Regions from separate parts of the Streptomyces sp. SGAir0957 genome, predicted to be linked through region 2. Evidence: riboswitches for the same ligand, from Rfam matches in the RefSeq annotation. Region 2 holds a riboswitch; the other holds the start of a gene.
What was found. Region 2 has a riboswitch for glycine ahead of gcvP (aminomethyl-transferring glycine dehydrogenase). Riboswitches for the same ligand answer to the same signal wherever they lie in the genome.

Region 1 (3,400 bases), 4.1 Mb from region 2:
AGGCGCCCGAGTGGGGCTGCACGTTGGCGTACTCGGCGCCGAACAGCTCCTTGACCCGGTCGATCGCGATCTGCTCGGTGACGTCGACGTGCTCGCAGCCGCCGTAGTAGCGGCGGCCCGGGTAGCCCTCCGCGTACTTGTTGGTGAGGACCGAGCCCTGCGCCTCCATGACGGCGACCGGGGCGAAGTTCTCCGACGCGATCATTTCGAGCGTCGACTGCTGGCGGTGCAGCTCGGCGTCGAGGGCCTGCGCGACCTCGGGGTCGAGCGCGTGCAGGGACTCGTTCAGTACGGACTTGTCGGTCATCGTGGTCAGCTCCCGGAGAACGCGGTGTATTCGTCGGCGGTGAGCAGGTCCTTCGGCTCCTCGGAGACGCGGACCTTGAACAGCCAGCCGCCCTCGAAGGGGGCCGAGTTCACCAGGGACGGGTCGTCGACGACGTCCGGGTTGGCCTCGGTGACCTCACCCGACACGGGGGAGTACAGGTCGGAGACCGACTTGGTGGACTCCAGCTCGCCGCAGGTCTCGCCCGCGGTGATGGTGTCGCCGACCTCGGGGAGCTGGACGAAGACGATGTCACCGAGCGCGTTGGCCGCGTGCTCCGTGATGCCGACCGTGGCGACGCCGTCCTCGACGGCCGACAGCCACTCGTGCTCCTTGCTGTAACGCAGCTGCTGGGGGTTGTTGCTCATGAGACGAATTCTCCTGTACGCGGGAGGGTGCGGGTGACGGTGGGGCGAGCGGTCGGCGAGTGAAGAAGCCCTGCTCGTTGCTTCTGGCGCTTGTAGTACTACTTCTGGCGCTTGTAGAACGGCAGCGCCACGACCTCGTACGGCTCGTGCGTACCACGGATGTCCACGCCCACGCCCGGCGTGCCCGGCCCGGCGTGCGCGGCGTCCACGTACGCCATGGCGATCGGCTTGCCCAGGGTCGGGGACGGGGCGCCGGAGGTGACCTCGCCGATCACCTGTCCCTCGCGCACCACCGACATGCCCGCGCGCGGGACGCGACGGCCCTCGGCGACCAGGCCGACGAGCTTGCGGGGCGGCGCCGTCTCGGCGCGCTCGGCGGCGGCGGAGAGCGCCTCGCGTCCCACGAAGTCGCCCTCCTTCTCGAACTTCACGACCCGGCCGAGCCCCGCGTCGAACGGCGTCAGCTCCGTGGTCAGCTCGTGCCCGTACAGCGGCATGCCCGCCTCCAGGCGCAGCGTGTCGCGGCAGGAGAGGCCGCACGGGATCAGGCCGAGCTCGGCGCCCGCGGCGGTCAGCGCCTGCCACAGCTTCTCCGCGTCGGCGGGGGCGACGAACAGCTCGAAGCCGTCCTCGCCGGTGTAGCCGGTGCGCGCGATGAGCGCCTGGACGCCCGCGACGGTGCCGGGGAGGCCCGCGTAGTACTTGAGCCCGTCGAGGTCGGCGTCCGTGACGGACTTCACGATGGCGGGGGAGTGCGGGCCCTGCACGGCGAGCAGCGCGTAGGCGTCGCGGTCGTCGCGGACCTCGGCGTCGAAGCCCTCGGCGCGCTCGCTGAGGGCGTCGAGGACGATCTGCGCGTTGCCCGCGTTGGCGACGACCATGTACTCGGTGTCCGCGAGGCGGTAGACGATCAGGTCGTCGAGGATGCCGCCGTCGGCCTGGCAGATCATGGTGTAGCGGGCGCGGCCGACACCGACCGTGGCGATGTTGCCGACGAGCGCGTAGCCCAGCAGCTCGGCCGCCTGCGGCCCGGTCACGGTGATCTCGCCCATGTGGGACAGGTCGAAGAGCCCGGCCCTGGTCCGTACGGCGTTGTGCTCGTCGCGCTCGCTGCCGTAGCGCAGCGGCATGTCCCAGCCGGCGAAGTCGGTCATGGTGGCGCCCAGCGAGCGGTGCAGGGCGTCGAGCGCGGTCGTGCGGGGCGTCTGCGGGGTATCGGTCATGGCGTGCTCCCGGGCGTGGACGGCGGTGGCGAGGGGTCCCCCGTGGCGGAGGCCCTCCCCATCTGTCATCGGAACCTGAGAGGTTCGCCGCGACCCCGCGTACGTGAGGTCATGGCTTGCACCTTGGGTGGGGCCGCCGTACGTCTGGGGGCGGCCCGCTTTTCAGATGTGCCTCGCCCGCGCGGTACGGGGCCTGAGAGATTCAAGGGAGGAACTTGCTCCTTCGGCGTCCGGGTACCTGTTCTTCCCGATGGCCTGACGGCCTGGTGGTCCCGGAACTCTCCCGCGCGGATTCAAGCGGCCGGTATGCGGTTGTGTGGGTCTGGCGCGCACATCATCGCACGACCGCGGAACAGGGAAACCCGGCGCCAGGCATTACCTTCTCTTTACACTTGCCGGGCAGACACGGCGTGACCGGAACGGGGAGGACGATCACGGTGCGGATCCCGCGACAGCGCACGGTCCGGGACCTACGCGGGCGGAGCGGCAGGACACCGCGGCGCATCCGGTTCGCGGCGGGTGACCTTGTCGTGCTCTCCGGTCTCCCGGGCAGCGGCAAGTCCACGCTGATGCGCCGGGCCGTCAGGGTCGTCCGCGTCGACTCCCAGGACACCCGGGAGCGCTGGGCCGCCCGCCTGCCGCGCTCCGTGCCCTACGTCCTGTACCGCCCGCTGGTCCGCGTCGCCCACTATCTGGGCCTGCGGCGGGCGATGCGCTCGGGGGCCAGCGTCGTCGTGCACGACTGCGGCACCCAGGCGTGGGTGCGCCGCTGGGTGATCAGAGCGGCCCGGCGCCGCGGCGCCGCCGTCCACCTGGTCCTCCTCGACGTGCCGCCCACCCTCGCCCTCGAAGGCCAGCTGGCGCGCGGCCGAGGCGTCTCCCGGTACGCCTTCGCCCGCCACCGCCGGGCCGTCGGCGCCCTCGTGACGTCGACGGAGCGCGGCGAACTGCCCACCGGCATCGAGTCGGCGGTGCTCCTGGACCGGGCCGCGACGGACGCCCTCGGCGGAATCACCTTCCGCAAGTAACCCCCGCCGGGGCAGGCGTTATCGTCGGCGGCTATGGAACACCCGGCATTTCACGAGGACGCGCGCTTCCACGAGGAGGCCCACCCCCACCCCCAGCCCACGCGGAGCTGGCCGGCCAACGAGCTGGAGGAGGTCCTCGCCGCCGCGCTCGGCGTCGAAGGGGCGGGCGCGCGCATCGTCGAGGTCCTCGGCCGCAGCCCGGTCTGGATACCCCTGCCGCAGGGCGGCTCGGCCGAGAGCCGCGACCTCGACCTGCCGACCCTCGAACTGGGAGGCCAGGCGTATGTGCCGGTCTTCAGCTCGGAGGAGCAGTTCATGCAGGTCACCGGCGGCCGGATGAGCTGCACGGTGGCCCCGGCCGTCGAGTTCGCGCGCGGGCTTCCCGCCCAGGTCGGCATCGCCCTGAACCCGGACGGCGCCGTCGGCATACCGCTGCCGCCGCCCGCCGTCGCCGAA
Region 2 (3,400 bases):
CGCGCTCGCGCGCGGCCCGCACCACCTGAGCGGCCTGACCCGGCACCCGTACGGTCACGGTGTCGAAGTAGGTGCCGTGCACGACCTCGACGCCGCCCGCCGTCAGACCGGCGGCCAGGAGGGTGGCGTAGCGGTGGGTGCGCTGCGCGATGGAGCGCAGGCCGTCCGGGCCGTGGTAGACGGCGTACATGCCGGCCATGACGGCGAGCAGTACCTGTGCCGTACAGATGTTGCTCGTGGCCTTCTCGCGGCGGATGTGCTGCTCACGCGTCTGCAGGGCGAGGCGGTACGCCTTGTTGCCGTCGGCGTCCACGGAGACACCCACGAGCCGGCCCGGCAGGGACCGCGCGAACTTCTCCCGTACGGCCATGTAACCGGCGTGCGGGCCGCCGAAGCCCATCGGGACGCCGAACCGCTGGGTCGTGCCGACGGCGATGTCGGCGCCCAGCTCGCCGGGCGAGGTCAGCAGCGTGAGGGCGAGCAGGTCGGCGGCGACGGTGACGATGGCGCCGAGCTCGTGCGCCTGGTCGATGACGGGCTTGATGTCGCGCACGGCTCCGGAGGCGCCCGGGTACTGGACGAGCACGCCGACGACACCGCGCTCCGCGACCTCGGCGGGGATGCCGTCGCTGAGGTCGGCGACGACGATCTCGACGCCCGTCGGTTCGGCCCGGGTCTGTATCACGGCGGTGGTCTGCGGAAGCGCGTCGGCGTCCACCACGTAGACACCGTCCTTGACCTTGCCGATGCGCCGCGACAGGGCCATGGCCTCGGCGGCGGCCGTGCCCTCGTCGAGCAGCGAGGCGCCGGAGGTCGGCAGGCCGGTCAGCTCCGCGACCATCGTCTGGAAGTTGAGCAGCGCCTCCAGGCGGCCCTGCGAGATCTCCGGCTGGTACGGCGTGTAGGCCGTGTACCAGGACGGGTTCTCCATGACGTTGCGCAGGATGACGGGCGGGGTGAACGTGCCGTAGTAGCCGAGGCCGATCATCGAGCCGAGCACCTGGTTGCGGTCGGCGAGGGAGCGCAGCTCGGCGAGGACCTCGGCCTCGGTCCGGGCGGCGGGCAGCTCCAGCGCCTCGGCGCTCTTGATCACGTCCGGCACGGCGGCGGCGGTCAGCTCGTCGAGCGAGCCGTAGCCGACCTGCGCGAGCATCTTGGCCTGCGCGGCGTCATCCGGACCGATGTGGCGCTGCTCGAAGGGGATGCCCTGTTCGAGCGCGGAGAGCGGAGTGCGGTTGGCGGTCATTGCGGAGGCCTCCTGGTCACTACGACCTGCGAGGGGCACCACGGCGCGGGTGCCCGGACGGCCTCCCCCTCTGTCATCTCAACCTGAGAGCTTCACCGGCCCGCCCCGCACGATCACGGAGCACACCGGCTTTCACCGTCGGTGAGGGTGGGAGACGCGCCCCCGCCCTGCTTTCCAGAGTGACCTCGTCCGTGCGGTACGTGGGCCTGAGAGATTCCGGGGAGGATTTGCTCCTTCGGCGCCTCCGACCTCGGTCGGAGACTCTCCCGCACAGGGTCAGCAGCCGCTTGCCAGCGTACCAGCGGCAGTATGACCGCAGCCCCCGAGTGGCCGCCTTGCCCGATGTGCTCTTTCGTAGTGCTTACCACCGATTTCGTAGCGCTTACGGACCTGTTCGTCGTCGCCGCTCGAGCGAGTCTGTAGCGTTTCCCGACGAGTCGCGACCTGCTGGAGGGCCCGTGCAGACCGACATCGATCCGCGCACCTTGATCGGCCGCAAAGCGTTCGACCGGACCGGAGCCAAGATCGGCACGATCGACGAGGTCTACCTCGACGACGCCACCGGCATCCCGGAATGGGCCGCGATACGCACCGGTCTCTTCAGCCGCGACGCCTTCATCCCCCTGGCGCCCAGCCGACTCGTCGACGGCACCCTGCGTGTCCCCTTCGACCGCGCCCTGATCAAGGACTCCCCCGACTTCGGCGTGGGCCGCCACCTCTCCCCCCAGCAGGAACTGCAGCTCTACCACCACTACGGCCTGGACACGACGGTCCCGGCCCCGCCGGACACGGAGTTCGGCACCATCGCGGGCAAAGAGACCGAACGCCCCTAGCACCCTCAACGCCCCTGGCGCCCCCGGGGACAGCGGCCCGGCCCCTGCCGCCGACTCCCCCGGCGCACCCCTGGGCGGCTGGTCGGGCGGCCTCACCCCTGTACGCCCGGGCGCCGCCCCGCCTCCCCAGCGGCTCTCACCGCACCGCAGCCGCGCACCGGCCCGCCGGGCTTTGCTGCCTCTTTCAGCGAAGATCGGCCTGGGCCACTCCCGCTCAGTGCGCTCCCCGCACCTCGGCCCCCTCCGCCTCCTCCGCCCGCTCCACCAGCGGCAGCGGTTCCGTCGGCTCCAGTTGCGGGTCGTCGACCAGGAACGTCCTGACCCGGCCGGGGACCGCCTCGTACGGGGTCTCGAAGCGGACCGTGACCCGCCCGAGGCCGCTCCCCTGGACCCAGCCGGGGCCGTACTCCGCGTGCCGCACGTCGTGGCCCGCCATGTAGCGCCGCTCGGCCGACGCGGCCGGGGCCTCCACGGGCTCGGGCCGCTCCTCAGGCGCCTCCACCGCGTCCTGCGCGCCGCCCCGGACCTCCTCCTCGGCGGCAGCCGCCTGCGCGAACAGATCCTCCTGCGTGAAGTCGGCGAGGCCGCTCACCCCGACCCCGAGCAGGCGCACACCGCCCGTCGTGTCCACGGCCTCCAGGAGGCGCGCGGCAGCCTCCCGCACCACCCCGGGGTCGTCCGTGGGCCCCCGCAGCGTCTCGGAGCGCGTCAGCGTCGAGAAGTCGTAGCGGCGCACCTTCAGGACGACGGTCCGGCCCGAGCGCCCGGCCGCCCGCAGCCGCTCCACGCACCGGTCCGCGAGCCGCTGGACCTCGCCCCGCACCCTCACCCGCTCGTGGATGTCCACGTCGTAGGTGTCCTCGACCGACACCGATTTGGAGTCCCGCTCGGCGACCACGGGCCGCTCGTCATGGGCCAGCGCCATCGCGTACAGATGCGCCCCGTGCGACTTCCCGAGCAGCCGCACCAGCTCGTCCTCGCCCGCCTCGGCGATCTCCGCGACGGTGAGGATCCCGGCCCGGCGCAGATGGTCCCCGGTGGCGGGCCCGACGCCGGGCAGGATCCGTACGGACTTCGGGCCGAGCAGTGCCCGCTCGGTCCCGGGCCGTATCAGCACGAGCCCGTCCGGTTTGGCCTCCTCGGAGGCGATCTTCGCCAGCATCTTGGACGCGGCGAGCCCGACCGATCCGGTCAGTCCGGTGACCCGGCGGATGTCCGCGCGCAGCCGCACCCCCACGGCCTCGGCGGACGCTTCGTCCCAGGCCACCTCACCGGCCTCCAGGTCGACGAACGCCTCGTCCAGGCTCAGGGGCTCCACCAG

Region 1: another riboswitch for glycine. It lies ahead of gcvT (glycine cleavage system aminomethyltransferase GcvT); the one in region 2 lies ahead of gcvP (aminomethyl-transferring glycine dehydrogenase).

The regions. Positions count from the first base shown of each region.
Region 1 is NZ_CP027293.1:2,862,780-2,866,179, reverse strand. Features, by position in the region: gene glyA (serine hydroxymethyltransferase) at 1-307, opposite strand, end outside; gene gcvH (glycine cleavage system protein GcvH) at 313-693, opposite strand; gene gcvT (glycine cleavage system aminomethyltransferase GcvT) at 792-1,916, opposite strand; glycine riboswitch at 2,089-2,212, opposite strand; gene C1N81_RS17705 (AAA family ATPase) at 2,327-2,944, shown strand; gene C1N81_RS17700 (enhanced serine sensitivity protein SseB) at 2,978-3,400, shown strand, end outside.
Region 2 is NZ_CP027293.1:7,004,556-7,007,955, reverse strand. Features, by position in the region: gene gcvP (aminomethyl-transferring glycine dehydrogenase) at 1-1,246, opposite strand, end outside; glycine riboswitch at 1,431-1,525, opposite strand; gene C1N81_RS36595 (PRC-barrel domain-containing protein) at 1,705-2,079, shown strand; gene C1N81_RS36590 (DNA polymerase IV) at 2,294-3,400, opposite strand, start outside.